2 regions of the Klebsiella sp. PK01 genome follow, and region 2 is predicted to be linked to the other one. Evidence: predicted binding sites of a transcription regulator. Region 2 holds the regulator's gene; the other holds the start of a gene.
What was found. Region 2 encodes PhoB, which activates phosphate uptake and scavenging genes when phosphate is short. Its sites were predicted from a motif close to CTGTCATAAAACTGNCNNAT; they were not measured.
Positions count from the first base shown of each region.

Region 1 (16,147 bases), on a different contig from region 2:
TGCGCCGACCCGCACAACCAACCGATCGATCATCCAAAGGTAACGACCTTCACCGATTTAGCTGAGCTGCCGGCATTGTGGAGAGCGCGTGGCTGGGATATTACTCGTTAAGACCCGGCGTCGCTACGCTCGGCCGGGCTACGGTTGATCACAACGGTAGCCCCGCTGGCCAGCGGCTTTTTAGTGCTGCAATTCCGCCGCTGCTGCTTTATCCGCAATAATCACCAACGAAGGGTGCAATTTGAGCACCGATGCCGGCACCTGTTCGCTGACCGGGCCTTCCACCACCTGCTTTAGCGCTTGCGCTTTCGCCGCGCCGCTGACAATCAGCAGCAGGTTTTTTGCCGCCATCACGCTTTTCGGCCCCATGGTGACATAGCTATCCGGCACCACGTTGAAATCGCCCCCCATCTCACCGTTCGCGACAATGCCAATCAGATCCCCCTGAATCGGCACTTCGACCGTCTCATCATGAAAGCGCGTGGTGTTCGGCAGGTTGCCGCAAAAATGGCCGTCGGCGCCCAGCCCCAGCACGACCAGGTCAAGACCGCCGGCCTCTTCGAGGCGGCGATCGTGTTGAGCCGCGTTCTCCAGCGTCAATTTATGGATGTTCTCTTCTTTGATTTGCGCTGGAGTAAAAAACAGCTGGCGCAGGTTGGAAATCGTCACCCCTTCACGCTGCTGGCCGCGAAAAGGAATCTCATCAAAGTTGTAATAGTGCACCCGATCATAGAATGATTTCCCTTTGATGGCGGCCACCAAATGCTCATACATACGCTTCGGCGTACTCCCCGCCGTCACCGCCAGATTCATTCGTCGCGGCATCGTGATATAGCCTAAAAGATGATGGCAGGCGACCAGGCTCATCTCTTCATAATCTTCCGTCACAATCAATTTCATCTCATCTTCCTTTACTGGTTGAGACAGGGGGCGCCATGCCCCCTGACGGTTATTTAAAGAGCTTTTGCACAAACTCGGCATAGGCCGGACGCCAGACGTCCATTTCATGATTCAGGCCAGGATAAGAGTGGTAATCAAATTTGACCTTCTGCTTTTCCAGTTCGCTTTTCAGGCCGGCAATATCTTTGCCAGTGACGGCGTCTTTTTCGCCAACCACCAGCGTAAAGTTACGCAGTTGCTTATTGATGGCGTCAGGGTTATTCAACTGCGCCTCCACGCCAGCGTCGGGAACCGTGGTTGTCGTAACCCCGCTTAAGGTGGCAAGCCACCCGAAGCTCTCAAGATGGTTCATCCCGGACACCAGCGCCTGGTAACCGCCCTGCGACAGCCCCGCCAGCGCCCGGCCGTCGGCATCTTTACGCACGTTAAATCGGGAATCGATCAGCGGAATGATGTCGTGCATCAGTTCGTTGTCTGCGGCTTTCGCATTGAGTGGATAGAAGTTTTTACGCCGCTCCTGCGGCGGGAAGTTTTCCGCGATCGCTTGAGGAATATCGGTTTCGGTATCCGGCACCACCACCAGCATCGGCTTGATTTTGCCCTCCGCCAGCAGATTATCCATCATTTGCGGGATGCGTCCCTGGTCGATGGCCGACAGACCGCTATCGCCAAAACCGTGGTAGAAATAGAGCACCGGCAAAGGCTCGCCGCTGCCGTTATAGCCCGGTGGCGTCCAGACGTAGACGCGACGCTCTGACTTAAGCGCCGTCGAATGGTAGGTGACGGTACGCAGATCGCCGTGCGGGACCGCCCGATCGTCAAGAATGCTGCCGGGCACCAGGATCAGGCTGGTATTCACCTGGCGTTGCGGTTTCTGGTAGCGACTGCCGGTATCGACGGAACGAAAACCGTCCACATCGAAGTAGTACTCATAAAGATTGGCGGCCAGGCGATCGCTTTTCCACGTCCATACGCCCTGGGTGTCTTTGGTCATGTCATGAGAGACAAAGGTATCCGGCGTCGACCCCGTGACGACGGAAACGCGCCTGGCATCGGGGGCAAATAACCGGAAAGTCACGCTGTTATCCGTATTCACCTGAGTAATATATTGGCTGACAGGAATAGCGGCATCAGGCATCGTCGGCAGCGGTGCGGCGTGCGCCGTAAATAATGTGGCGCCAGCCAGCGCCAGGGCGAAGTAAATTGCATGTCGTTTCATTTTGATTCCTTTTTACGTTTTTATTAGCAGGCGCTTGCGGCCTTACCACCAAATTTCGGCCTGCGCGCCGAGTGCGAACTGGTCGTTCTTGCCATCTTCAAAAACCGCGGTGGTATTGTTAGCAGCCTTATCCAGATCGATATCTTCAGCTTTAATATAAGTCGCATAAAAACGGATTTCCGGGCGCGAGGTCAGCATACTGGTATTGACTTTGAAGGTATGGAATAAGGTGGTCTTATAACCGGATTCGTTATATTTCTTCCCCGTCACATCTTTGTTCTGCTGTTTGAAGTAGCCCAATTCAACGCCGGTCTGATTATATTTATTCCAGATATATGCCGGACGGACCACGGCGCGAATAGATTCAAAATCTGAATGGGCGCCGGTTTCATAGCTATAAACGTCATTACCAAATGAGTAGACGGTTGCATTCGCCATAATGACATCATCGCGCAGATAGGTTTCCCCCTGCGAGGTTAAGCGCACGGCGGTGCCGTTGGTATGATCGCCATAATAGCGCCCATTATTGGTGGTATATGGGCTCGAACCGGCATAGCGCGAGAAGCTGCTGGCGATAGAGTTGTTCGCCAGTAATAATGAGAACTCGTTAAAGCCGCCGTTATCAAATTTCTGCGTTAATGAGGTCCCCACCATCCAGGTATCTTTCCATTGGTAGTAACCTTCATTCCCCTCTTTATATTTCTCTGATGAGCTTTGATTGGCGGCGACATAGCGCCCGCTCACCATCAGCGAGGCTTTATCCCACAGCGGAATATCTTTGTAACGCACATCCAGGGTATTGGTATTAATTTGCTGCTTATTAGTCAAAGAGCGGTCATAGTCATCGATGTCTTCGCGCACCAGCGCGATATCAAATTTACCGGCGCCCACCTTCCAGTTTTCAAGCCCCACGCCGGCCGCCGCATCGGTTCTTTGCGTTTTCCAGTCCAGCATCTGGATCTCGATTTTCGGCGCGCCGTGCTTACCGACCCAGAAATCCGCTTCCGGGGCAAACGGCAGAAAGCCTTTAGTGTTGACGTACATATCCGAGAACTGAAGGTAGTTTTCGCCGCCGGCATTGTCGCCAAACCAGCCGGTAGAATACTGCTGACCCACGTTGCCATCGAGCATCACGATGGCATCCACACGTTTGTCGCCCTCCTGAAAAACGCGCTGTTTAAGCTGTAAATCAAACCAGCCGGAATACTCGTTACCCAAACGGCCAAGCGAGCCGATGGCCCACGATTTTGGCGAACCGTGCGAGGCGGTCCCCCAGCCAGAACGGTAATAGCCGTTATAGCTAAAGCCGATTTCATCTTTTACAAACTTGCTAAAATCTTTCAGCGTCATGGCGCTATAGGTTGGCTCGCCGCCCTGCGCCGGCTGTTCATTTTTGACCAGTACCGCATCCGGCTTAGCGGCCGCTTGGGTCGCCGTGGGCGCTTTCGCACTCTGGCTCTTCTGGCTATTTACCGATTGCGACCAGGCGGCCCAGACCTGGTTCCTTTTTTTCTCCAGATCCTGATATTTCTTGAGTTCTTTTTGCGTGTCCTGAAGCGCTTTTTCCAGAAGCTCCAGCCGTTGTTCAACCGTAAGTTGCCCGGCAATAAGATTTGTTGAATAAGAAAGCGGCGCCAGCAAAACCATCGCCGAAGCGATCATATTTCTTCTAATCATAATAATCCCTTATATAAGCATTGGCGTAAATGAAACACGTAATGAATAAATAGCGTTATGTTTTTAATAAACTGCATTAATACCATTCCACATAACTGCAGCTTTTATTTCCCTGCCGAATAAGTGGCAAAAAAAAACCTGAAGGAGACCATCTGCATTAACAGATAATCCTCTTCAGGTTTTGCCCGCTCATTGCGGTAACAACCCTTATCACCAACCGTTCAGCGTCTAAAACAAAAAAACCTGACATCGCCGCCTGGGGCAATATCAGGTTTTGCCTGCTGTCGCAGTAACAATCCATTTGACCTTCTGAGCAGCAACGCCCGGTCAGTGGGAAAGATTGTTACGCGATAAAATTTAAAACTCAAATAGCCAGAGTATTAATTGTGACGATAATCGCAGCAATATGTCAGCGATGCAGACAATCATTGTTGATTCTGATTATTCCCTTTACCAGAATCAACCATCATGATCTTTACTCTTTCGGATCTTTACCCGCGAGCAGTTTATCCAGTTCGTCGCCGCCTACGTGACGGAAATCCTGGCCTTTGACGAAGTAGAAAATATATTCGCAAATATTCTGACAGCGATCGCCAATACGCTCGATGGAACGCGCGCAGAACAGCGCGGTCAGGACGCTCGGAATGGTGCGTGAGTCTTCCATCATGTAGGTCATCAGCTGGCGCACGATGCCTTCATATTCCTGGTCGACTTTCTTATCTTCACGATAGATGCGTACCGCCTCATCAAGATCCATACGCGCAAAGGCATCCAGCACGTCATGCAGCATCTGGACGGTATGGCGGCCCAGCGACTCCAGGCTCACCAGCAGCGGCTGGTGCTGCTGGGAAAACTTCTCCAGCGCGGTGCGGCAGATTTTATCCGCTACGTCGCCAATACGTTCCAGCTCGGCGATAGTCTTGATGATCGCCATCACCAGGCGCAGGTCGCTGGCGGTCGGCTGACGTTTAGCGATGATGCGCACGCAGGCCTCGTCGATCGCCACTTCCATCATATTGACCTGCTTGTCGCCGTCGATTACGCGCTTCGCCAGATCGCTGTCCTGATTATGCATCGCGGTGATCGCATCAGAAAGCTGCTGCTCCACCAGCCCACCCATGGTCATCACCTGGGTGCGAATGTACTCCAGCTCTGCGTTGAACTGGCCGGAAATATGTTTATTAAGATTTAAGTTATCCATGATGTCTCCTGATTGCCCATCGGGTTAGCACCTGAAAGCAGAAGGGCAATCAACCGTAGCGGCCAGTAATATAATCTTCAGTTTGCTTCTTAGCGGGCTTGGTAAACAGATCGTCCGTGTTGCTGAATTCAATCAGCTCGCCGAGATACATAAATGCCGTATGGTCGGAACAACGCGCAGCCTGCTGCATGTTGTGGGTAACGATAACGACGGTGTAATCCTGCTTCAGCTCGGTGATAAGTTCCTCGATGCGCCCGGTGGAGATCGGGTCCAGCGCTGAGCAAGGTTCATCGAGCAGCAGCACTTCCGGGCGAATCGCGATACCGCGGGCGATACACAGACGCTGCTGCTGACCACCGGAGAGAGAATACCCGCTCTGGTGCAGTTTATCTTTGGTTTCATTCCATAATGCGGCTTTGGTCAACGCCCACTGCACGCGCTCGTCCATATCGGCTCGCGACAGCTTCTCAAACAGGCGCACGCCGAAGGCGATGTTGTCGTAGATGGACATCGGAAACGGCGTCGGCTTCTGGAATACCATCCCCACCTTCGCGCGCAGCAGCGCGATATCCTGGGTATTGGTGAGAATATTGTCGCCATCCAGCAGAATTTCGCCTTCCGCACGCTGCTCCGGGTACAGCTCAAACATCTTGTTGAACGTACGCAGCAGAGTGGATTTACCGCATCCTGACGGGCCGATAAACGCCGTCACCTGGTTCTTAGCGATATCCAGGTTGATGTTCTTCAGGGCATGGAATTTGCCGTAGTAGAAGTTCAGGTCACGAACTGAAATTTTACCCGGATTCGCGTTCACCATACTCATCTCAATCTCTTCCTCATTCGGCGCCGCTTAGGCCGCGCCGCAAAAATTAACCGTGTTTCTTCTTCGCGAAGACAACGCGCGCCAGAATATTCAGCAGCAAGACGCACAGGGTAATAATCAATACCCCGGCCCATGCCAGTTGCTGCCATTCCGCGAACGGACTCATGGCAAATTTAAAAATGGTCACCGGCAGGTTGGCGATCGGCTGCATCATATCGGTGCTCCAGAACTGGTTGGAGAGCGCGGTGAACAGCAGCGGCGCCGTCTCCCCGGCGATACGGGCAATGGCCAGCAGGATACCGGTCATAATGCCGGATACCGACGCCTTAAGGGTGATCGCGGAAATCATCTTCCATTTCGGCGTCCCCAGCGCATAGGCTGCTTCACGCAGGCTATCCGGCACCAGCTTCAGCATGTTTTCAGTGGTACGAATCACGATGGGCACCTGCAGCAGCGCCAGCGCGATAACGCCCGCCCAGCCGGAGAAATGCTGCATCTGCGCCACCACGATGGTGTAGACAAACAGACCCACGACGATAGACGGCGCGGAAAGCAGAATATCGTTGATAAAGCGGATGATTTCCGCCAGTACCGACTTACGGCCATATTCCGCCAGATAGATACCGGCCATGATACCCAGCGGCGTACCAAAGACGGTCGCCCACAGGATCAGCAGGCCGCTGCCCGCCAGGGCGTTCGCCAGACCGCCGCCCGCGGTATTCGGCGGCGGCGTCATTTCGGTAAACAGCGCCAGGCTCATGCCGTCGATGCCACGCGTGATGGTCGACATCAGGATCCAGATAAGCCAGAAGAGGCCGAATGCCATGGTCGCCATCGACAGGGTCAGGGCGATGCGGTTCTTCAGGCGGCGCTTAGCCTGCATCTTGCGACGGGATTCCGCCAGTTCGGCGGTGGTTTGCAATTCGATCGTTGCCATTAGCGTGCCCCCTCGTTCTTAGCGAGACGCATAATCATGAACTTCGACGCGGCCAGAACGATAAAGGTGATAACGAACAGGATCAGGCCCAGTTCCATCAGCGCCGCTACGTGCAGGCCGCTTTCCGCTTCCGCGAATTCATTGGCCAGCGCCGAGGTAATACTGTTGCCCGGCATATACAGCGAAGCGCTGTCGAGCTGATAGGTGTTGCCGATGATAAAGGTGACCGCCATGGTTTCGCCCAGCGCGCGCCCCAGACCAAGCATGACGCCGCCAATCACCCCGTTTTTAGTAAACGGCAGCACGATGCGCCAAATCACCTCCCACGTGGTGCAGCCGATCCCATAAGCGGACTCTTTCATCATCACCGGCGTCTGCTCGAAGACGTCACGCATTACCGCGGCGATATAAGGAATGATCATGATGGCCAGAATGACGCCGGCCGCCAGGATGCCGATACCGAACGCCGGGCCGGCAAACAGCGCGCCGACAAAGGGGATCGTCGACAGGACGTTGCCGACTGGTTCCTGGAAGTAAGTCGCAAACAGCGGGGCAAAAATAAACAGGCCCCACATGCCGTATACGATACTTGGGATCGCCGCCAGCAGCTCAATAGCGATACCCAGCGGGCGTTTTAGCCAGGCTGGGGAGAGTTCAGTCAGGAACAGCGCGATGCCGAAGCTCACCGGAACGGCGATCAACAACGCGATAATGGAGGTAACCAGAGTCCCGTAAATCGGTACCAGCGCACCGAAGATCTCATTCGGCGCATCCCACTCTTTGGTCCACAAAAAGGAAAAGCCAAATTTCTGAATACTTGGCCATGAAGAGATGATGAGGGAAACGATGATGCCACCCAGCATCAATAGCACAATCAGCGCAGCCAGTTTTACCAGCGCGCTGAAGATCATGTCACCCTTTTTCCCCGGAGGGTTGAATGCCGGCTTGCTTGCAGCCATAGGTTACTCTTTAAGTTCGGGCCCAAAAAGCCAGCATTTTACTGAGCTTACGGGCAAAGGTAATGCTATACCCGAAATAATTCGAGCTGCAGGAAGCTAGCCGGCAGCTCGACATTCCGCGGGTATTAGTACAGCGCTTTACCGCTGCTGTCTTTCACGTTGGTTTTCCATGCGGCGCGAACCTGCTCAACCACGCTGTCCGGCAGGCTGGCGTAATCCAGCGCATTCGCTTCTTTGCCGCCGTTTTTATATGCCCAGTCGAAGAACTTCAGCACTTCCGCGGTATTCTCCGGCTTATTGGAGGCCTTGTGGACGAGGATGAAAGTGGTTGAGGTGATCGGCCATGCATTTTCACCTTTCTGGTTAGTCAGGTCCTGAGCGAAGGACTTGCTCCAGTCGATACCTTTCGCCGCATTAGCGAAGTTATCTTCCGTCGGGCTGACCGGCTTGCCGTCAGCGGACAGCAGTTTGGTGTAAGCCAGGTTATTCTGCTTAGCGTAAGCATACTCGACGTAGCCGATCGCGCCCGGCAGACGCTGAACGAAGGCCGCGATACCGTCGTTGCCTTTACCGCCCAGACCGGTCGGCCAGTTTACGGTAGATCCTGCGCCAATTTTAGATTTCCACTCTTCGTTCACTTTCGCCAGATAGCTGGTGAAGACGAATGAAGTACCGGAACCATCCGCGCGGCGAACCACAGCGATGTTCTGAGCCGGTAGCTTCAGGCCAGGGTTGAGTTTAGCGATCGCTTCGTCATCCCATTTTTTGATTTTGCCCAGGTAGATGTCGCCGAGGGTTTTACCATCCAGCACCAGCTCGCCGGATTTAACGCCCGGCAGGTTAACCGCCAGCACCACGCCGCCGATCACGGTCGGGAACTGGAACAGGCCTTCCTGCGCCAGTTTGTCATCAGCCAGAGGAGCATCAGAAGCACCGAAATCCACGGTGTTGGCAATAATCTGTTTAACGCCGCCAGAGGAACCAATACCCTGGTAGTTAACTTTATTGCTCGTTTCTTTCTGATAGGTATCAGCCCATTTGGCATACACCGGAGCAGGGAAAGTTGCACCTGCGCCAGTCAGGCTTGCTGCTGCGAAAGCAGAGAAAGCGCTCATCGATAAGGTCGCGGCGACAACTGTTGCGACGGTGGTACGCATAACGTTCATAATGTCTCCTGCTGGGATTCGTAAACCGTTGTTTCGAAGCTATGGTGAGCAAAATAGGACAAACAGGTGACAGTAAAATGTACGAATTATGACAGTTTTATGACACACCAGGGGAAAGTAAGAAAACCTAAAATAAAATTAATAATATCAATTAATTACATTTTTATCTTTTGGTCATATGACAGGAAGATTTTGCTTTTATTACATGATTATGGATAACGTAAAATCACCTGGCAACGTTGAGATGTTGGGCAACCATAGCAAGCCTGATCGTACGGCGATAAAGCGTAAACAGGGTAAAAGCCGTTCCATTCATCAATCTACGGCCTAACCAGAGTACGGCTATCTCACACATAAAAAGAATGACCTTATTGGCAGCAATAGCTTCATCTGCGATGACGGCAAGCGCCAGCACTATACAAAAAACAAACAAATTGGCGAGATATAGGTACATAAAAATACGTAATCCAACAGCATGACCTCGACCTACTAACCCTGCAGCTACGCTAGTTATAACAATAACCCCTAAGAGCAGCGGAAAGTAGAAAGCCAGAAAACGGGGCGGAGTAAGTTGGAGACTCTGCAATATAAAAGCCGCATTAACTGAAAAAATAACAATTAATATCAAATAAATACAAGCAGGAACTAGCGGAGAAGGTGATAAGCGTTGCCCATGAGACAAGCTCATCATATCTGTTGTTGTATGCTGCGCGATCTCATCTCTATCTCTTCGCTTGATAAGTTGATCGATTTCCACACCATGCTTGAGAAGCGCTAAGAAATTATTACCACATAAGTTTTTCATTTTAGAATCGCCACTGAGTAAAATTTAATGGTTTTTTATAAGCAATGGCGTAACTCTATCCACAAACACACTATCAACCGTTGATAGCGGATAAAAAAATCCGGCATCCCTTTGCAGAAATACCGGATTATAGCGTCACTCAAAAGAGTGTCGGTCCGTACAGCCTGATTACTCTACGGTCACCGATTTCGCCAGGTTACGCGGCTGGTCAACGTCGGTGCCTTTGATCAGCGCAACGTGATAAGCCAGCAGCTGCAGCGGCACGGTGTAGAAGATCGGCGCAATCACCTCTTCGACATGCGGCATCTCGATGATGTGCATGTTGTCGCTGCCGCTGAAACCGGCGTCTCCATCGGCGAAGACGTACAGTTCACCGCCGCGGGCGCGAACTTCTTCAATATTGGATTTCAGTTTTTCCAACAGTTCGTTGTTCGGCGCCACCACGATAACCGGCATTTCGGCATCAATCAGCGCCAGCGGGCCATGTTTCAGCTCGCCCGCCGCATAAGCTTCAGCATGAATATAGGAGATCTCTTTCAGCTTCAGCGCCCCTTCCAGCGCGATCGGGTACTGATCGCCGCGGCCAAGGAACAGCGCGTGCTGCTTATCGGAGAAACGTTCCGCCAGCTGTTCGATGCGCTTATCCTGCGACAGCATCTGCTCGATACGGTTCGGCAGCGCCTGCAGGCCATGCACGATATCCTGCTCGATAGCCGCATCCTGGCCCTTGAGACGCGCCAGTTTCGCCACCAGCATCAACAGCACGGTCAGCTGAGTGGTAAAGGCCTTGGTCGATGCCACGCCGATTTCGGTACCGGCTTTGGTCATCAACGCCAGATCGGACTCGCGCACCAGCGAGGAGCCCGGAACGTTGCAGATGGCCAACGAACCCAGATAGCCAAGCTCTTTAGAGAGGCGCAGCGCCGCCAGGGTATCCGCCGTCTCACCGGACTGGGATAGGGTGATCATCAGGCTGTTGCGGCGCACCGCGGATTTGCGGTAGCGGAATTCGGAAGCAATCTCGACATCGCACGGCACACCGGCTAACGCTTCGAACCAGTAACGGGAGACCATCCCGGAGTTATACGAGGTTCCGCAGGCAACAATCTGGATATGCTCAACCTGCGACAGCAGCGCGTTGGCATTCGGCCCCAGTTCGCTGAGATCGACCTCGCCATGGCTGATACGCCCGGTCAGGGTGTTCTTAATCGCGTTCGGCTGTTCGTAAATCTCTTTCTGCATATAGTGGCGATAAATCCCCTTATCACCGGCGTCATACTGCAGATTAGATTCGATCTCCTGGCGATTCACTTCCGCGCCGGATTTATCGAAAATAACCACCGTACGACGGGTAACTTCGGCAATATCGCCCTCTTCGAGGAAGATAAAGCGGCGGGTCACCGGCAGCAGCGCCAGCTGGTCAGAAGCGATAAAGTTTTCGCCCATGCCCAGGCCAATGACCAGCGGGCTACCGGAGCGTGCCGCCAGCAGCGTCCCCGGATCGCGGGTATCCATGATCACCGTACCATAGGCGCCGCGCAGCTGCGGGATTGCGCGCAGTACGGCCTCACGCAAGGTGCCGCCCTGTTCCAGCTCCCAGTGCACCAGATGCGCGATAACTTCGGTATCGGTTTCGGAGACGAAGACATAGCCGCGAGACTGCAGCAGGGCGCGCAGCGGCTCATGGTTCTCGATGATCCCGTTATGGACCACCGCAATATGTTCAGAAACATGCGGATGCGCATTGCTCTCAGACGGCTCGCCGTGCGTCGCCCAGCGGGTATGGGCAATCCCGGTACCGCCGTGTAACGGTTGCTCTTCTACCGCCTGAGCCAGCATCTGAACTTTACCGAGACGACGAACGCGGGTCATATGACCTTCGTTATCGACCACAGCCAGACCAGCAGAGTCATAGCCACGGTATTCCAGACGACGTAAACCTTCGAGAAGGATTTCAGCAATATCACGCTGCGCGACTGCGCCAACAATTCCACACATAGTTAAATTTCCTGATAATGGCGATATGCCATGCGTTGTCGCTGACCTGTATTTGCCCTTTACGGGCGCCCCGAGCCTTGTAGAGAGTGGGGTTATTTTTATGGTACTGCCTGCGGATGGGGACCTATATTGATCCTCTCATCCTGGTTCGCCGGGCGAACTCTCACCCGGCGACAATCTAAAAACTACTTTTTCTTTACCGGACGCTGCCAGCCCTGTTTGTGGACCTGCGGCACGCGACTTAGCACTAGTTCGTTGTCAGCAATATTACGCGTGACGGTGGTGCCCGCGGCAATCGTCACGCCGTTACCGACGCTGACCGGCGCGACCAGTTGCGTATCAGAACCGACAAACACGTCATCGCCGATGATCGTTTTATGCTTATTTGCGCCATCATAGTTACAGGTGATGGTACCTGCGCCGATATTAACGTTGTCGCCAATTTCAGCGTCGCCGAGGTAGGAGAGGTGTCCTGCCTTCGAACCTTTGCCCAGACGGGCTTTCTTCATTTCGACAAAGTTGCCAACGTGAGCGCCTTCCAGCAGTTCAGCCCCCGGACGCAGACGCGCAAACGGGCCGATGGTGCAGGCAGCCTGCAGTTGCGCATCTTCAACCACGCTATACGGGCTGATTTCGCAGTCATCACCGATGACGCTGTCTTTGATGACGCAGCCGGCGCCGATCTTCACGCGATCGCCCAGCACAACATGACCTTGCAGAATAACGTTAGTATCAATTTCGACATCGCGCCCGTGTTTCAGCACGCCGCGCAGATCGAAACGCGCCGGATCGCGCAGCATCACGCCCGCCAGCAGCAGTTTTTCTGCCTGCTCTGACTGATATACTCGTTCCAGACGCGAAAGTTGCAGACGGTTGTTCACCCCTTCAACTTCGCTCAGACGCTGTGGATGCACCGCAACGATCTCATGACCTTCCTGATGAGCCATCGCGATAATATCGGTGATGTAGTATTCGCCCTGGGCGTTATTGTTAGTGAGCTTCGCCAACCAGCGTTTCAGGTCCGCGCCGTTAGCAACCAGAATCCCGGTATTGATCTCCTGAATCTGGCGCTGTGCTTCGCTGGCGTCTTTATGCTCAACGATGCCTGTTACCTGGCCATTTTCACGCGTGATGCGCCCATAACCGGTTGGATCATCCAGCTTCACCGTTAACAGGCCAATGCCGCCCTGCGGTTTTGCGGCGCGCAGGCGCTGTAGCGTTTCAACCGAAATCAGCGGCACATCGCCATAGAGCATCAAGATATCTTCATCATCATTGAAGAACGGCGCCGCCTGCTGCATCGCATGGCCGGTACCGAGCTGCTCTGCTTGCAGCACCCAGTTGAGGTTATCTTCATGCAGCGTTTGACGCAGCAGATCGCCGCCGTGGCCGTACACCAGGTGTACCGCGGCAGCGCCTAAATCTTTAGCCGCATCAATGACGTGCTGAACCATTGGCTTCCCGGCCAGAGTATGCAGCACCTTAGGAAGATCGGAATACATGCGGGTCCCTTTGCCTGCGGCAAGGATAACCACGCTCATCGCACTGTTTGACATACGCATCCTGACAGCTGTTAGAACGAAAAGTAAAAGCCTTTCACGTTGAAATTGCTACATATTTTTCATCATGAAACGAGACGCGGAGAAAACGTCCAGGCTCAATGCTATACACCATTTTAGGGCGCTATTTTTCACCATCGCAAATCAGTTTAACGCTGAAAAACGATGACAGGGAGAGAGATAGTCGCCTATCTCACTGCTTTTGCTGTTTTTTTTATACATAAATAAAGCATGAGTAAATGGATACCATCTTATGATTAATATGCATTTTATCATTTATGCAAATGGATGGGCGAGTCTGTTTAGCCAGCGAAGCAGTGATGGTTTCATTTCAATAGTCTCTATGGGCATTTTGGTTTACGCTGAGCTAGCTCATTTTTATTTCACTATGCCGTTAGCCAGGAACAGGCTGCTCGTTAATCCGCACAGGAAGCGTAATACAATGCATAAATTAAAATTCGGAATTATCCTTACTTTATTGTTATTTATTAATACTTCAGCATGCTATGCGAAATTTCATTCATGCACGGAATATTGGCACGACGATGGCAAAGTTGAAAAAATGTCATGCGGCAGCAATTACAAACCAATACCAGATAGCCCTTATGTATTAAAAAACAACAAAGCCTGGTATACTAATTACAATAGCAGGACATATAATCGGCACTCTGGTTGTGCTGGCGTTATCTGCATGACACCTGACTTAAATATCCTTCCGGAAATTGAACGTGAAAAAAAACACTATTATTCACTCAATATTAACGTCAATCGTATAAATATAATAAAAGAACCAAATCACAACTGTGGGTATAGTAGGATAAATTACATCATAGATGACAAGAACGTTTATTATAAAGGAACAAAAATAAAAAACGCCGACCCTCAATCATTCAAAGCATACGAAATGAAAGAGCATGACATATACTCTCTCGGATGTAATCTGGCATGGGATAAGAACAATATTTATTACTTAGAAAAACCTCTGGATGTGCCAGTTACCGGTGAAGTCAATCTGATCAATGAATCATTAATTAGCACCGGAAAGCAAATTTATAAAATAGAAAATCAACAAGGTAATTTAATTTTAACGCCTCGTAACGACATATCTGCCAATCTCTATGCGCTGCCAAGTGGTCGGGGTTTATCCACAGATAACCAGCACCTTTTTTACTATGGAAAGGCTATTGAAACGCTAGCGGGTATCCCACCGGCGCTCGTAACACCTGTGTGCCCGGTTCCTGGCTTTCCCCATCTGGAATGCTACCTTCCTGATAATAGTATTTATAATACGATGAAGAATGATGGTTACACTGTTATTCGTACAAAAAATAATATATGGGTACAAATAAACAAACACCATCATGAAGATATATATAAAATAGACATCACTCCACAGGACAAGATTTACTTTCTTGTTAAAGCAAAATATAGCGGAAGCGCGTACCTCATTATCAACAACACTTTATATAATCTCGAAAATCATAATAGAAGAGATAAATATGATAGACGTGGCCCCGTCGTTTTTTCGGATTTTCTAATGAGTTATGATTATTCAAAATTTATTGATAGCCATGGGGTGATTTATGATGAAGCGAATCAAAGCATCGATAATCGTAAGACATTGTTTAAATGTGGTGAAAAAAACAAGAAAAGATTACATTGGGATAAAGATAAAAACACAACCCCAGGAACATTCGTTCTAAGCGATAAGGAATACCGTTACTTTATAGTTAAGGGTGAATTAGCCAAAGTTCAGGATAAAAAAACAAAGCAGTTCATCGACGATAACAAAGGTGATTGTTGAAATGACCAGGCCTTTGTTCTACTGAAATGAAGAAGGGAATTGAGGGGACAAATTCTCCCAGGGCACTCACCGCAGTGACGAACCATACCCTGACAAAAATGCCGATCGCCTTAAGTGACCAGCATCCCCCCTCATGCGACCTCTTGTCCGCGGATTCACATCACATATGTTGGCGTTTGAATGAGCGATAGTGTGTGAAAACAGGGTGGTAGCGCAGCGATTAGAAGCTCAGGGCGCTAAATTTGGCGATGATTTTGTGGAACAGTTTCATGATGATTTCCAGATTGCAGGTGCGGGTTATGTTTTTTTGTGATACACATCACAAAACAGAGTCTACGCCTCATCATTTAACTAATCAATAACAAAGAAGGAGGGCCTCGCACTTTTTATGCTACGAACAGGAACCTGAAGGTCTCTCTATATTTAATTCTGATATTTAATTAGCCGAACCCACTTATTAAAAATAATAGCTAATTAAATAAATCCAGAAAATATATAACCTAGCTCAATAATAAAATCAAAAGCCAAGAGAAAATAAAAAGTGTAGACTCAAAAAATTATGCCACAATAATTAAGAACAATTAACCATGCATAAATACCTCACACCTGGCGAAAACTCGTCTTTAAACGCGCCAACTGGATTGGTCACCGTTTCCCATCGGACTGGCAATGGGCTGGATATCAACCTTACCGCTTTTTTACTGACTGCATCAGGAAAGACGGAAGATGATAACGGCATGGTGTTTTTTAACGCTCAAAAGCATAGCTCTGGTTGTGCTATGTTTATACAACCTGAACTACAAAATAATGTGATGTCCCATAGCATTCATTTTGATTTATCAAAGCTACCAGCTGGCATCACGAAAATAGCCATCACATTGACTCAAGACGGAAGCGCTGCGGGGTTTTCTACTGTTAACGATCTGCAGGCACAAATAAAAGCGGGCGAACAAATACTGGAACTAGCTCCCGGTTCATTTAATCAGGAGACTGGGATTATCGTGCTGGAATTATATGTGCATAACGGTCAATTTAAAGCCCGATCCGTGTGGCAGGGATTTTCCTCAGGCCTGGTCGGGCTTTGTAATATGTATGGTGT
Region 1 is NZ_JBYEZM010000005.1:27,051-43,197, reverse strand. It holds gene yieH (6-phosphogluconate phosphatase) at 1-111, shown strand, start outside; gene AC22LX_RS16470 (glucosamine-6-phosphate deaminase) at 181-900, opposite strand; gene AC22LX_RS16465 (alpha/beta hydrolase-fold protein) at 950-2,119, opposite strand; gene AC22LX_RS16460 (carbohydrate porin) at 2,162-3,796, opposite strand; gene phoU (phosphate signaling complex protein PhoU) at 4,272-4,997, opposite strand; gene pstB (phosphate ABC transporter ATP-binding protein PstB) at 5,047-5,820, opposite strand; gene pstA (phosphate ABC transporter permease PstA) at 5,867-6,757, opposite strand; gene pstC (phosphate ABC transporter permease PstC) at 6,757-7,716, opposite strand; gene pstS (phosphate ABC transporter substrate-binding protein PstS) at 7,842-8,882, opposite strand; gene AC22LX_RS16430 (hypothetical protein) at 9,109-9,687, opposite strand; gene glmS (glutamine--fructose-6-phosphate transaminase (isomerizing)) at 9,856-11,685, opposite strand; gene glmU (bifunctional UDP-N-acetylglucosamine diphosphorylase/glucosamine-1-phosphate N-acetyltransferase GlmU) at 11,871-13,241, opposite strand; gene AC22LX_RS16415 (DKNYY domain-containing protein) at 13,498-15,048, shown strand; gene AC22LX_RS16410 (TerD family protein) at 15,636-16,147, shown strand, end outside.
Region 1: the regulator PhoB is predicted to act here: its motif matches at 8,969-8,988, upstream of pstS (phosphate ABC transporter substrate-binding protein PstS).

Region 2 (16,147 bases):
GCGGCGTAAACCACAGCTGACGGTCCGCCCACAGCAGCTTAAAGCTATAGCGGCGGCGCGGCTGGCCGTTCGTCAGGTTGATCTCCCCACGCCAGGCGACGACATCGGCGTGTGGGGATTGGCGCAGGCGCTGCATGGGCAACGACAGCTCTTCATTGTCTTCTTCCGCGCGCAGCGTAATGCGCTGCGGCATTGTTTCGCCGCTTAGCCACAATGTGATAACGAGTCGTTCCTGCTGCTCTTTAATAAAAGGAGCAACCGGCAGGTGCCAGGCCTTCAACATCATCATTCCTCTTTTTGCGTAATGGCCACACCTTGCCACAGAGAACCGGCGTATAACTCATCATCAATAGAATAATTGGGGGAGGAGAAAGGAGGAGGATGTGATTTTTCCGGGCCGCGGCAAAGCCGGACCCGGAAGAGCGGAGAATTACTGCGCCTGGGCTAACTGACGGTCGCGGCGGGTCTTAATTTTCCAGCCAACGAGCAGCAGCGCGATCCACGCAAAGCCGACGTACAGCGATATGCGGGTATCCGGATGGTAGCCGATAAGCGCGATGATAAAGACCAGGAACAGCAGGCCGACCACGGTGGTGGCCACGCCGCCCGGCACTTTAAACTTCAGCGCCTTAACCTCTTCCGGCGACAGGCGACGACGGAAAGCGATTTGCGACAGCAGGATCATAATCCACACCCACACCGTGGCGAAGGTCGCCAGCGAGGCAATCACCAGGAAGACGTTTTCCGGCATGATGTAGTTGAGATAGACCGCAAACAGCAGCGCCACGGTCATCACCAGCACCGTCACCCATGGCGTACCGCGACGCGACGTTTTGGCGAATACCTTCGGCGCGCTCCCCTGTTCGGCCATTCCGTGCAGCATACGACCAACGCCGAATACGTCGCTGTTAATCGCCGACAACGAGGCGGTTAACACCACGAAGTTCAGGATGCCGGCGGCAAAGGTAATTCCCATATGCTGGAAGGTCAACACGAACGGGCTGCCGTTAGTCCCCACCAGGTTCCAGGGATAGATAGACATAATGACGAACAGCGTCCCCACGTAGAACACCAGGATACGCATCGGCACCGAATTAATCGCCCGCGGAATGGATTTTTCCGGATCCTTCGCTTCACCGGCGGTGATACCGATAATCTCAATTCCTCCGTAGGCGAACATCACCATCTGCAGCGACATCACCATCCCCAGCCAGCCGTTACTGAAGAAGCCGCCGTTACTCCATAAGTTATGAATCCCGGTGGGCTGACCGCCGTTGCCAATACCCCAGATGATGATGCCGAAACCGGCGAGGATCATGATGATAATCGTGGCGACTTTAAAGAATGAGAACCAGAACTCCAGTTCGCCGAACACCTTCACGCTCATCAGATTGACGGCGCAGATAATCAGCACCACGCTCAGTACCCATATCCAGTGCGGCACCGTCGGGAACCAGACGCCCATATAGATACCGAAGGCGGTCACGTCGGCAATCGCGACGATCAGGATTTCAAAACAATAGGTCCAGCCGGTGATATAGCCGGCCAGCCCGCCGAGGTTCTCCTGCGCATAACGCGAGAAAGAGCTGGCGGAAGGGTTATGCACCGACATTTCGCCCAGCGCGCGCATGATGATATACGCCGCCACGCCGCCGATAATGTATGCCAACAATACGCTCGGCCCCGCCATTTTAATGGCGTCAGCCGAACCATAGAACAGGCCGGTACCAATAGCGGAACCAAGGGCCATAAAGCGAATGTGCCGGGTACTTAGCCCGCGCTTAAGCTTGTTACTACTTTCCATCGTGTTCCATGCCGTTTTTCTCGTTTGTGCTTTGCGGGGGCAAAACGCAAAAGGGAATGACCAAAAAAACAAAAAACCACGGGACCTTAAGTCCCGTGGTTAAACACCTGCGTAAAGCGTCGGTTAGTGGGCTTTTGAGACCACCGGGCTACCCGCTGCGCGATCGATGATCGCGGCCAGCACAGCCATCACCGCGGTTGGCAGCAACCATGCCAGACCTTGCGCTGCCAGCGGCAGGCTCGCGGTCCATTGCGGCAGGATATCTGCGAACGCCGATGCTTTAACACCGTCAATGATACCAAACATCAGGCTGATAAACATTGCCGGCGCGATAACGCGGGAGGAATTATGCCACCAACCGCGGGTAAAGCTTAATACCACCAGTGCGATACACGGCGGATAAATAGCGGTTAACACCGGAATCGAGATCTGAATCAGATGGCTGAGCCCCAGGTTAGAAACCGCCATGGAGAACAGGCCGAGAATAAACACCAGCGAACGATACGACAGCGGCAGATACTGCGCGAAGAACTCAGCGCAGGCGCAGGTCAGGCCAACCGCGGTGACCAGACAGGCGATAAATATCAATGCCGCCAGCAGGAAGCTGCCCGCGCCGCCGAAGGTATGCTGCACGTAGGAGTGCAGAATAGCCGCGCCGTTTGCCGACTGATCGACCAGCGTCGCGCTATCGGAACCCAGGCGGAACAGCGCCAGGTACAGCAGCGTCAGGCCCACGCCGGCCATCAGACCAGCCCAGACGGTGTAGCGAGTCAGCAATCGGGCTTCGCTAACGCCGCGGGAACGCGCGGCATTGACGATAACGATACCGAAGACCATCGCCCCCAGCGTGTCCATGGTCAGATAGCCATTGACGAAACCATTAGAGAACGGCGCGGTACGATAGGCTTCCATCGCGTCGCTAATCGGGCCAGCCGGCCAGATAACCGCGGCCACCGCGAGCACGACCAGGGCGATAATTTTCAGCGGCGCCAGGAAATTGCCGACGGTATCCAGCAGTTTGCCCGGATAGAGGGAAACCAGAATCACCAGCGCGAAATAGATAACGCTATAGATAAGCAGCGGCAGCGCGCCGTCGCCGGTCAGCGGAGCAATCCCCACTTCAAATGAAACGGTGGCGGTACGCGGGGTCGCGAACAGCGGCCCAACCGCCAGGTAGCACACCACGGCCAGCAGAATGCCCGCAACTTTGCCGATTGGCGAGCTCAGACGCTCAACGCCGCCGCCGACTTTCGCCAGCGCGACTACCGTTAGCACCGGCAAACCCACGGCGGTAATCAGGAAGCCAATGGCTGCGGTCCAGACGTGTTCGCCGGCCTGTAAGCCAACCATCGGAGGGAAGATAATGTTGCCTGCGCCAACGAACAGCGCGAAGGTCATAAAGCCCAGCGCGATGATGTCGCGAGATTTTAACTGATGGGTCATAAATTCATTACTGCCTGTGGATGTGGTGTTGTAAAAACGGAAAAATACCGTGCCTTCCTTTCGGGATGATACAGCGGCCATTGCCTGTAAACTCAGCGAGATATGCTCTCGAAGCGGCGTGGAAAAGAATTGTTTTTTGAATTACCACGCAAAAGCAGTCTTACCGGGACTGCATAGGGGGCAATTTAAACGCTTATAACGTTTTAAAGCAAGGTGGGATCGTAAAACCAGATGATTATGCTAACTATGATTTTGAACCTGGATTAATTGACCATAACGACGCAAAACGCGTGGCTAATCATGCGAACAATAAATAACCAGGCGTTCGTTTAATACGCAACGTAAAGTTGACTGCAAATGAAAATGACCAGCCGAAGCTGGTCATTGGCAAGGAAAGCTGACAAACGCCGCGTCAGGCGACATTTTTGGCAATTAAACGTTCCGGCAGCAGGAAGCTAAAGCGCGTTCCCTTCCCGACCGTACTTTCGATTTCCAGGCGGCTTTCGTGATGGCTGACCGCGTGTTTCACGATAGCCAGCCCTAAACCGCTGCCGCCGGTTTGCCGGGAGCGCGCCTTGTCGACGCGGTAGAACCGCTCGGTTAGCCGGGGTAGATGCTCAGGCGCAATGCCCGGGCCGTTATCCTCAACGCTAAACAGCGCGCCGTGCGGCGCCCGCTGCCAGACGACGCGGATCTCGGTTCCCGCTGGCGTATGGTTTACGGCGTTGTACACCAGATTGGAAATCGCGCTGCGCAACTGCTCTTCGTTACCCATCACCTGGAGCGTTTCGTCGACGCTAAAGTGCAACTGATGCTTACCCTGGCTTAGCGTTTGCGCCTCGCGCTCAACCACCCGCAGCATCATCGGGACGTCGATTTTATCGTTCATCGCCAGCACCGGCGCGGCTTCAATACGCGAGAGCGTCAGCAACTGCTTCACCAACCCTTCCATCCGCTGCGTTTGCTCACGCATGGTATGCAGGGCTTTTTCCCGCGTCGGCCCTTCCAGCACCTGCTCCTGCATCATCTCGAGATAACCCTGCAGTACGGTGAGCGGCGTGCGCAGCTCGTGGCTGACGTTGGCGAAAAAGTTACGCCGCGCGCCTTCCAACTGGTGCATTTGCGTGACATCGCGCGCCACCATCAACCACTGTTTATCGCTATAAGGCATCACGCGAATTTCCAGATGACGGGCGTTATTGAGCACCAGATTAAGGGGCTTGGTGAAATCACGGTTTTTCAGATAGTTAGCAAACTCTGGGTAGCGCAGCAGGTTGAGGATATTCTGCCCGCTATCGTCCGGCCAGCGTAGATTAAGGATTTGTTGCGCCAGGCCATTACACCAGAAGATGGCGCCCTCTTCGGTGGTCAGCACCACCGCATCGGGTAAGGATTCCGCCCCGCTGCGAAAGCGCTTGATAAGGCTTCCCAGCTCGCGGCGACGTTTTTTATTACGCATCTGCATTTGATGCAGACCATACAGCAGCGGTTCCCAACTGCCGCTTCCCGGCGGCGGCGTCATACTGCGATCGACCCACAACCACCATGACAGACGTAACAAATTCCAGAAATGCCAAATAAGCAACCCGGTCACCGCCGCCAGTAAAAACCACGGCAGATGACCGAAAAACGCCCCGAGGATCAGGGCCGGGATACAACATAAGAAAAGCTCAAGCGCCAGCCTTTTCCATGACAGCCGTTCCAGCACGGGTCACACTCCTGTCAAAATTCAGAAACGGGCGGAGAAACGATATCCCGTGCCGCGAACCGTCTGTACCATTCGGTCATGGCCGCTATGTTCCAGCGCTTTGCGCAGGCGGCGAATATGCACATCCACCGTCCGGTCTTCAACGTAAACGTTGGTTCCCCAAACGTGATTCAGCAGCTGTTCACGGCTGTATACGCGTTCCGGGTGGGTCATAAAGAAGTGTAATAATTTAAACTCGGTCGGCCCCATATCCAGCGGATTTTCACCGGTCATGACGCGATGCGAGGAAGGATCCAGGCTCAGCCCCTGCATCTCAATCACCTCTTCAACCGCCATTGGCGAAATACGCCGCATCACCGCCTTAATTCGCGCCACCAGCTCCTTCGGCGAAAACGGCTTGGTAATATAATCATCCGCGCCGGTTTCCAGACCGCGAACGCGATCTTCTTCTTCGCCGCGCGCCGTCAGCATCACCACCGGAATATCGCGGGTCATCGCTTCGCGCTTAAGCTGTTTAATAAACTGTAGCCCCGATCCGCCCGGCAACATCCAGTCGAGGAGAATCAAATCGGGCCAGGGTTCATTGAGTTGATTCACCGCACTGTCAAAATCTTCCGCCTCAACGGGCTGAAAGCCGTTTTGCTCCAGAACAAAGCAGACCATTTCGCGGATTGGAGCTTCATCTTCAACGACCAGAATTCTTCTCGCCATTATTTACCCTGTGTTTTTTAGCCATCAGTATAGAAGTGCGCGGCCATTATGCGTCAGATTTGTGACAGATTTATGAAAAAATGACCGTCTGATGAATGCGGATTTTGAATGATGACACGCACTTAACGCATCCTGTCTCGCCGTAATAGGGCAAAAGGAATACGGGCGGCAGGATCAACGTTATAATGGCCGCCTGGCTTTTATCGCAACGGAATTTTTATGCGCATCCTTCATACCTCCGACTGGCACCTCGGCCAGAACTTCTACAGCAAAAGCCGCGCGGACGAACACGCCGCCTTTCTCGACTGGCTGCTGGAACGCGCGCAGGAATACGAGGTGGATGCCATTATCGTCGCCGGCGATATTTTTGATACCGGCTCTCCGCCGAGCTACGCCCGCGAACTGTATAACCGTTTTGTCGTTCAGCTGCAGCAAACCGGCTGCCAGTTGGTGGTGCTGGCGGGCAACCACGATTCGGTGGCGACGTTAAACGAGTCGCGCGAAATACTCGCCTTCCTGAAAACCACCGTGGTCGCCAACGCCGGCCACGCGCCCTTTATCTTGCCGCGGCGCGACGGCGCGCCCGGCGCGGTCTTCTGCCCGGTGCCGTTTTTGCGCCCGCGCGAACTGGTGGTCAGCCAGGCTGGCCACTCCAGCGGCGAAAAACAGCAGCAGTTGCTCACCGCCATCAGCGACTACTATCAGCAGCAATATCAGCAGGCCTGCGATCTGCGCGGCGAACGGGCACTACCGATTATTGCCAGCGGCCACCTCACCACCGTCGGCGCCAGCAAAAGCGACGCGGTCCGTGAAATCTATATCGGTACCCTCGACGCCTTCCCGGCCAACCGCTTTCCGCCCGCCGATTACATCGCGCTCGGCCATATTCATCGCGCCCAGTTGGTTGGCGGCTGCGAGCATATTCGCTACAGCGGTTCGCCGCTGCCGCTGAGTTTTGATGAAACCGGAAAAAACAAAAGCGTTAATCTGGTCTCATTCAGGGAGGGCAAGCTCAGCGAGGTGACGCCGCTGCCGGTGCCGATCACCCAGCCGCTGGCGGTACTGAAAGGCGATTTCGCCAGCATCACCGAACAGCTTCAGCAGTGGCAGGATAGCGCGCAGCAGCCGCCGGTCTGGCTGGATATCGAAATCACCAGCGATGAATATCTGCACGATATCCAAAGAAAAATTCAGCAGCAGACCGAATCGCTGCCGGTGGAAGTGCTGCTGGTGCGCCGCAGTCGCGCCCAGCGTGAACGCATTCTGGCCGGCGTTCAGCGAGAAACGCTGAGCGAACTGCAGGTGGAAGAGGTGTTTGCCCGCCGCCTGGCGCTGGAAACTCTTGATGCTCCACAGCAACTGCGGCTGGAGCAACTGTTTACGGAAACGCTGCATAGCCTGAACGGTGAGGAACACCTGTGAGAATCCTGAGCCTACGTCTGAAAAACCTTAACTCGCTGAAAGGCGAATGGAAAATCGACTTTACCGCTGAACCATTCGCCAGCAATGGGTTATTCGCGATTACCGGGCCGACCGGCGCCGGGAAAACCACCCTGTTAGATGCCATCTGTCTCGCGCTGTACCACGAAACGCCGCGCCTGAGCAGCGTATCGCAATCGCAAAACGATCTGATGACCCGCGACACCGCCGAGTGCCTGGCGGAAGTTGAATTTGAGGTCCGGGGCACCGCCTATCGCGCCTTCTGGAGCCAGAACCGCGCCCGCAACCAGCCGGATGGCAATCTACAGGCGCCGCGCGTTGAGCTGGCGCGCTGCGACGACGGTAAAATTCTTGCCGACAAGGTCAAAGACAAACTGGAGCTGACGGCATCAATTACCGGCCTCGACTATGGGCGCTTTACCCGTTCAATGCTGCTTTCGCAGGGACAATTCGCCGCTTTCCTCAATGCCAAACCGAAAGAGCGCGCCGAGCTGCTGGAAGAGCTGACCGGGACTGAAATTTACGGGCAAATTTCCGCGCAGGTCTTTGAAAAACATAAACTCGCCCGCATTGAGCTGGAAAAGCTGCAGGCGCAGGCCTCCGGCGTCGTACTGTTAAATGATGAGCAGCAGCAGGCGTTACAGCAAAGTTTGCAAGTACTTACTGCTGAAGAACAGCAGCAGCTTGCCGAACAGACCCGCCAGCAAAATGCCCTACAGTGGCTACGCCGCCGTCAGGAGCTAAACGCGGAAGCCACCCAGGCGCAGGCCGCTTTACAGCAGGCGTTACTGGCGCAGGAAGCCGCCGCGCCGCAGCTGGCGGCGCTACAAACCGCGCAGCCGGCAGAGCAACTGCGACCATTATGGTCGCGGCTGCAGGAACACAGTACCGCGCTGGCGCAAACCCGCCGTCAGGTTGAGGAAGTAAATACTCGCTTACAGGACAGCCTGCGCCGTCGCGCCGGGATCCGCCTGGCAGCCCAACAACGTCTGGCTCAACTAGAATCCAGCCAGCAATCGTTGCATGAGTGGCTTAAAGCGCACGAGCGATTCCTGCAGTGGAGTACGGCGCTGGCAGGCTGGAAAGCCACCTTCCAGCAGCTTAACCGCGACGCTCAGCAAGAGTTGACGCTACAGCAGCGCCTGCAGGATGCCAGCCGTAAGCTCGGCGAATTGCCGGCCACCGCGCTAACCCTCGACGCGCAGCAGGTCAGCCGCGAGCTGGCACAGCATGCCGCCGCCCGCCCGCTGCGCCAGCAGCTCTCAACCCTCCATCGCCAGCTGCAGCCGCTGTTCCTGCGTCTGCAGCAGCTACAGAGCGCGGAAAACGCCTCACAGCAGGAAAAAGAGAAGCTTGAAGCCGCGCTACAACAGCGCCGCCAGGCGTGGAAGGAAAAAAATCAACAGCTCAGCGATGTAAAAGCCATCTGCGAACTGGAAGCGCGTATCGCCGGGCTGGAAGCCGAGCGCGCCCGCCTGCAGCCAGGCGCGCCTTGTCCACTGTGCGGTTCCGAACATCATCCGGCGGTGGCGGAATACCAGGCGCTGGTGCCCGGCATCAACCAAACCCGCCGCGACGCGCTGGATCGGGAAGTGCGACAGCTGGCGGAAGAAGGCGCGCAGCTGCGCGGCCAGCTTGAAGCGTTGCTTAAACAACAGCAAAAAGACGCTGACGAGAAAACATCGCTTCTGCAGCAGGAGCAAGCGCTCACCTCTCAATGGCAAGCCACCCTCGCGGAATTAGCGATCGCGCTAACGCCGCAGGATGATATTGCCGGCTGGCTTGATAGCCAACAGCAGCATGAACAGCAGCTGTATCAGCATCAACAACGACTGGCCTGGCAGGCGCAACAGCAGGAGAGCCAGCAGCAGCTCCAGCAGTTACAGCAGGATCTCGAACAGCGCCGTCGCGCGCTGCAGGCGGAACTGGAGGTTTATTCCCTGGCGCTTCCGCCTGCCGCGGAGGCTAACGACTGGCTGGCCCAGCGCGAAGCCGAGACCCACAGCTGGCAGGCGAAACAAAATGAAGCCGCCGCGCTGCAGGAGCAACGCCAGCAGCTAACGCCGCTGCTTGAGACGCTGCCCGAGTCAACGGAAACCGTCGTTCCCGCGCCGCTGGAGGGCTGGCGGCAGGTGCATGATGATTGCCTGGCGCTACAGAGCCAGTGGCAAACGCTGGGCCAGCAGGAAAGCCAGCAGCAGGCGCAGGTGAAGGAAAGCGAAAAGCAGTTTACCGCCGCGCTGGCCGCCAGCCCGTTTGCCGACCAAACGGCCTTTCTTGCCGCTTTGCTTGACGAGGCTAGCCGCCAGCGGCTGGAACAACTCAAGCAGACGCTGGAAAAAGAAGTTCAGCAGAACCAAACGCTGGCCCTGCGGGCGCAGGCGTCGCTTGAACGCCATCAGCAACAGCCGCCCGGCGATATTGATATCAACCAGCCGCTGGAGCAGCGAGAGAATAGGCTGGAGCAACTGGCGCGCCAGTTGCGGGAAAACAGCGCCCGTCAGGGTGAGATCCGCCAGCAGTTGAAGCAAAACAGCGATAACCAACAGCGCCAGCAATCATTACGCCAGCAGATGGAACAAGCAGCGCAGCAGGTCGAAGACTGGGCCTGGCTGAATGCGCTCATTGGTTCAAAAGAGGGCGATAAGTTCCGTAAATTCGCCCAGGGGCTGACGCTGGATAATCTGGTGTGGCTGGCTAACCAGCAGCTCAACCGCCTGCATGGTCGCTACTTGCTGCAACGCAAAGCCAGCGAGGCGCTGGAGCTGGAAGTGGTGGACACCTGGCAGGCCGACGCGGTGCGCGATACCCGCACGCTTTCCGGCGGCGAAAGCTTCCTTGTGAGCCTCGCGCTGGCGCTGGCGCTATCTGACCTGGTGAGCCATAAGACGCGAATTGATTCGCTCTTCCTTGATGAAGGATTCGGCACCCTGGATAGCGAAACGCTGGATACCGCGCTGGATGCGCTCGACGCGCTTAACGCCAGCGGCAAAGTTATTGGCGTGATTAGCCACGTCGAGGCGATGAAAGAACGCATCCCGGTGCAGATTAAAGTGAAAAAGATAAACGGTCTGGGATACAGCCGGTTGGAGAAAGCGTTTGCGGTGGAGTGAAGTCTTCTCCTCACCCTAACCCTCTCCCCACAGGGGGGAGAGGGAATGAGATTATAGCGGCCACAGCCATGCCGCGCCGCGTACGCCGCTGGAATCGCCATGCATCGCCTGGCGAATCGGCGTCTCGCATTCTCCGCCGAATACCCACTGTTTCATCAGCCCCGGAACCGTTTGATACAGACGTTCGACGTTGCTCATCCCGCCGCCTAACACAATGACATCCGGATCGAGGATATTCACCACGTGCGCCAGCGATTTCGCCAGCCGCTGCTCGTAGCGGCGCAGCGCCAGTTCGGCCTTTTCGTCACCTTCCCCCACCAGGCGCATAATCTCGCTGCCGGTTAACGGTTTTCCGCTTAGCCGCTGAAAGTCGGTGGCGAAACCGGTGCCGGAAATAAAGGTTTCAATACACCCCTGCTTGCCGCAATAACAAGGCACTTGCTGACGATAGCGCAGCTCATCTTCATCCATCCACGGCAGCGGGTTGTGTCCCCATTCGCCGGCTGTACCATTGCCGCCGATATGCGCGCGCCCGTTCAACGCCACTCCCGCGCCGCAGCCGGTACCGATAATGACCGCAAACACGGTTTGCGCCCCCGCGGCCGCGCCATCGACCGCTTCCGAAACCGCCAGGCAGTTAGCATCGTTGGCAAGCCGGACCTCACGATTGAGGCGCAGGCTGAGGTCTTTATCGAAGGGCTGGCCGTTCAGCCAGGTCGAGTTGGCGTTTTTCACCACCCCACTATATGGCGAAATCGAGCCGGGGATGCCCATACCGACGGTGCCGCGCTGCCCGGTCGCCTGCTCGGCCATCTCCACCAGCGAGGCAATGGTCTCGATGGTCTGGCGATAATCCTCCCGCGGGGTTGGCAAGCGGTGGCGAAATAACTGCTGGCCCTGCTCACTCAGGGCGATGACTTCTGTTTTTGTTCCACCTAAATCAATACCAATACGCACAGTCTGCTCCTCACCCCGATTAACAATGCAAGCATAGCGACAATTCGCTATCATGCCCGCCTGATTTAACGACAAAGCCGTGGAAATTATCATGCTGTGGTTCAAAAATTTAATGGTTTACCGTCTGAGCCGCGATATCGAATTGCGCGCCGAAGAGATGGAAAAACAGCTGGCCGAGCTGACATTTACCCCTTGTGGCAGCCAGGATATGGCGAAAACCGGTTGGGTATCGCCGATGGGATCGCACAGCGACGCGCTGACGCATACGGCAAACGGCCAGATCGTTATCTGCGCCCGTAAAGAAGAAAAGATCCTGCCGTCGCCGGTGATCAAACAGGCGCTGGAAGCGAAGATCCTCAAGCTCGAAGCCGATCAGGGCCGCAAGCTGAAGAAAACGGAAAAAGATTCGCTGAAAGATGAAGTGCTGCACTCGCTGCTGCCGCGCGCCTTTAGCCGCTTCAGCCAGACGATGATGTGGATCGATACCGTCAATGGCCTGATCATGGTGGACTGCGCCAGCGCGAAGAAAGCGGAAGATACGCTGGCGCTGCTGCGTAAAACGCTGGGCTCGCTGCCGGTGGTGCCGCTGACGCTGGAAAATCCGATCGAGCTGACGCTGACCGAATGGGTGCGCTCCGGTAGCGTGGCTCAGGGCTTCCAGCTGCTTGACGAAGCTGAATTGAAAGCGATGCTGGAAGATGGCGGCGTGATCCGCGCGAAGAAACAGGATCTGGTGAGCGATGAGATCGCCGTACATATCGAAGCGGGTAAAGTGGTCACCAAACTGGCGCTCGACTGGCAGCAGCGTATCCAGTTTATGATCTGCGACGACGCATCGATCAAACGTCTGAAGTTCTGCGACGAATTACGTGACCAGAATGAAGATATTGACCGCGAAGATTTTGCGCAGCGTTTTGACGCCGACTTTATCTTAATGACCGGCGAGCTGGCGGCATTGATCCAAAACCTGGTAGAAGGCCTCGGCGGCGAAGCTCAGCGCTAAGGCATCACCTTCCTGCCGGGCCCGGAAAGTGGACGCGGCAGGAAGGCGCTTAAATTACAGATAACGGCACAGGTAGGAAGTCGGTTCTGCCACCTGCAGGTGGAATTCGCTATTACCCGGCACGTTAAACACTTCACCTGCCGCGTACACCTTCCATTCCGTTTCCCCCGGTAACAGCACGTTCAACGCGCCGCTGACCACGGTCATCTCTTCCGGCTGGGCGGTGCCAAAGGCGTATTCACCCTCTGCCATCACCCCAACGCTGGCGCGGCCGGTACTGCTGCTGGTGAAGCCGATAGATTTCACTTTCCCTGAAAAATACTCATTGCTTTGAAGCATAAACAAGACCTTATCATCGTTGGTTGAAGCTTCAATATAGGGGGCGCTCCTTGCCCCTGTCACGCAAAATTAATCGATAACGTCAGGTTAAACTAATAGTTCTGCCGCCAGTCGCGAAACCAGCACATTTGACAATAATACCGGGACATCCAGCGCCTTTTGTAATACGTCGCGGTGATGCTGATGATAGCCAAGACAGTCGAGCACCAGTACATCCGCCCCCTGTTCGACTAAACCTCTTCCTGCATCCAGCAGATCGCTGTCGCTGCCGCCCATCGGGTTCGCCAGCGCATAGTAAGGCGTATTTTCTAAAGTGAGCCACTTTTGCCGCTGCAGGGGCAGGACTTCTTCAACGGGTACAATCACACCCACCTGATGGCCATCGACGATCGATGCCACCAGCGGCGGAATAATCCGTTCAGGCTCAAGAAGGATAGCGTTGTGCGTCGCAAGGCCGCTCAACTGTTCGGAACTGAGAAGAAGAATGACATCATATTCCTGCCGATCCAGCATCTCGATAACGCAGCGCAGATCGCGCTCCACCTTTTGGCGGGAGACTTCCACCAGTTGGTTGTCATTGAGTAAGGTCAGCAGCCCCTGGTCACCGGATTCCACGGCATAATCTTCCATAACGTCTTCACGCGTCATTTTACCTAACAGGCTAATATGGGTGATCTGCTCTTCCCTGATATGTTCGGTTAACAGCGGCAAAACTTCCGCCACCGGCGCCACGCCAATGGTCAAAATTGCCATCGTTGCACTCATATCATGTACCTTTTCACTACCACTGCTTCAATACAGGCTTTTCACACACGACATCCGCCCCCCTGGTGAGTAAAAATCAACCGTCGAGAAGCGTAGCAGCTCAGCGGCGCTGCGGAATGTAAAGATTCCAGAAGCTTCAGAGTCGCTCCTGAAAAATCCGTGTGTTAGGTATTCATTAGTACCATTGATGAATTAAAAATGTGAGCTGGGCCCGGTATTGCCATCTTCATGGCACAAACCGGGCCGGGGGATTATGTTTTTTCGGGATCTTCGTAGCGCCGTTTAGCGTCTAACGCTTCCTGCTCGGAGGGATGTTCGCTGATCAGCGAATCGGGTGTAGGGTAATCCGCACGCAGCTGATACCAGGTGACCGTCTGACCCGCGGCGCCTTTTTCGACGGCGACAACGCGTGCTTGTCTCGGATAAGGGGGTCTGTTTGGCATTGTTCTTCCTTTTTCGGCTGTCAGAACAATTAAGTATAGGCTCCGCTTTCCCCCCTGACCCAGGTAAAATCCTAACTTACCGTCACATCGCACAGCATGGTCATAATCTGTTCAACCACCGCGTCCGGCGTCGCGGTGGCGTCTACGGTATGATGGGCGGTTTCGCGGTACAGGGCTTCCCGCTGCGCCAACACTTCGCCGACTTCCTCGCGGACGGGCTTACCGGTCAGCGTTGGACGCTGTTCCGCCTGCGGGTATGCTTCCAGACGCTCAATTAAGGCGTTAACAGAAGCCTGCAGATAAATCACGATGCCGTTTTCACGCATAAACAGACGATTGCGTTCAGCGAGAATAATTCCTCCGCCGGTCGCAATAACCGTATCCGGCAGCGTAACGGCCTTCAGCGACAGCGTCTCCAGTTCACGAAAGCGTTCCCAGCCCTCTTTCTGCACGATTTCCGCTACCGTGCGTTTCTCATGCGCCTGCAAACGATGATCGGTATCGGAAAACTGGAAATGCAGCGCGCGCGCCAGGGCATGGCCGATCGTCGTTTTACCGCAGCCTCGCGGCCCGATGAGAAAAATTGGTTGTGTCATTACCGAAGACCCCCTGGTTCCGCGTGTCGCGGAGAAATAAAGGCGAAAAGTACGCCATGATACCTGCAAATGCCTGCCACGATAACCGTAAAATAATCGTTACATTTTTTAGGGAACCCTATTTACCACAGAGTTTGAATGGATTCCGCATGTAAACTTATCATTGCATTTAGTGTTATGCCAGCTTTACTTAAAGGCGAAGGATTATTTTTTATCCATTCTTTGCCGTAAACGGTAACACATTTCTGCACAGCTTTACGCTGCAACATATTTACAACACCGCCCGACCGTCGCACTCTGACGGTAAATGACCCGTGTGACAGAGGAATGTATCATGCAATCTGAAGAACAACGCCTTATTGATGGCCTGTTTTCCCGTTTAAAAGAGGCCGAGACGCACAGCGCATCGCGCGACGCCAGCGCCGAGGAGCGGATTGCCCAGCACGTAACCCAGCAGCCGGCGGCCCCGTACTATATGGCGCAAACTATCCTGATTCAGGAAGCGGCTATCAAACAACTTAACGACCGCATTCAGGCGCTGGAGGCTCAGGTTAGCCAGCTGCAGGCGGCAAAACCGAGCAGCGGCGGGTTCCTGTCGGGCCTGTTCGGCGGCGGCCAGTCCCGCGGCTCCGATCCGATTCCTGGGGCCGAGCAATATGGCCGCCCGCAGGCCAATAACGCGCAACCGCAGTATGCGCCGCAGCAAAACTATGCCCCGCAGGCGGCAGGCCGCAGCGGCGGCGGCTTTATGGCGGGCGCGCTACAAACCGCGGCCGGGGTGGCAGGCGGCGTAGTGTTGGGCAATATGCTGACCAATATGTTTAGTGGTTCACACCCGCAGGAGATTGTGAACATCATCGATGAACAGCAGCCGCAGCAGCAACAAGACGTCAGCCCGGCGCTGGATAATAACGCCCCCGAGGATCCGTTCCGCCAGCAGGACGATCCTTTCCTGGCGGACAACAACACCCTTGACTCCGATTTCGACGCCGGCTTCGGCAATGACGATGATTTCGGTAGCGATGACGACAGCTGGGTTTAATCCTGCTGACGTTTAACCGCAAGCAGCCACTTCTCCAGCTCGGCGGCGAATAACTGCCGATCGCGCTGCGATAAACTATCCGGGCCGCCGGTCTGTACGCCGCTGGCCCGCATCGTCTCCATAAAATCACGCATCGTCAGGCGCTCGCGAATGGTCGCCTCACTGTAGCGCTCGCCGCGCGGATTCAGCGCCGCCCCTCCTTTCGCCAGCACTTCCGCCGCCAGCGGGATGTCAGCGGTGATCACCAAATCGCCCGGTTCACAGAGACGGACAATCTCGTTATCGGCAACATCAAAACCCTGCGCCACCCTTAGCGCGCGGACGTAGCGCGACGGTGGAACCCGCAGCGACTGGTTGGCGACCAGCGTCAGCGGCGTCTGCGTGCGTTCGGCGGCGCGGAACAAAATTTCTTTAATGACATTCGGACACGCGTCCGCATCTACCCAAATCGCCATTTCGGCTCCTGTCGTCGGCAAAGGTTGCGACATTGTCGCCTGCTTTTCTCCCCCAGAAAAGCGCCAGGATGATAAGCTAGTGGGATCGTAACGAAAAATGCAGAGGGGAAAGGTAATGGATAAGAAAATTGGCTTTATCGGCTGCGGTAACATGGGTAAAGCCATTCTCGGCGGCCTGATCGCCAGCGGACAAGTGCAACCGGCGCAAATCTGGGTCTATACCCCATCGCCGGACAAAGTTGCCGCCCTGCATGACCAGTACGGTATTAATGCGGCGGAAAGCGCGCAGGAAGTCGCTCAGGTCGCCGATATCGTCTTCGGCGCGGTG
Region 2 is NZ_JBYEZM010000004.1:136,057-152,203, reverse strand. It holds gene malZ (maltodextrin glucosidase) at 1-283, opposite strand, end outside; gene proY (proline-specific permease ProY) at 431-1,804, opposite strand; gene brnQ (branched-chain amino acid transporter carrier protein BrnQ) at 1,928-3,247, opposite strand; gene phoR (phosphate regulon sensor histidine kinase PhoR) at 3,660-4,955, opposite strand; gene phoB (phosphate response regulator transcription factor PhoB) at 4,977-5,666, opposite strand; gene sbcD (exonuclease subunit SbcD) at 5,886-7,088, shown strand; gene sbcC (exonuclease subunit SbcC) at 7,085-10,219, shown strand; gene mak (fructokinase) at 10,271-11,176, opposite strand; gene rdgC (recombination-associated protein RdgC) at 11,268-12,179, shown strand; gene ppnP (pyrimidine/purine nucleoside phosphorylase) at 12,234-12,518, opposite strand; gene AC22LX_RS13895 (AroM family protein) at 12,606-13,283, opposite strand; gene AC22LX_RS13890 (YaiA family protein) at 13,535-13,726, opposite strand; gene aroL (shikimate kinase AroL) at 13,798-14,322, opposite strand; gene AC22LX_RS13880 (DUF2076 domain-containing protein) at 14,657-15,364, shown strand; gene AC22LX_RS13875 (YaiI/YqxD family protein) at 15,361-15,819, opposite strand; gene proC (pyrroline-5-carboxylate reductase) at 15,935-16,147, shown strand, end outside.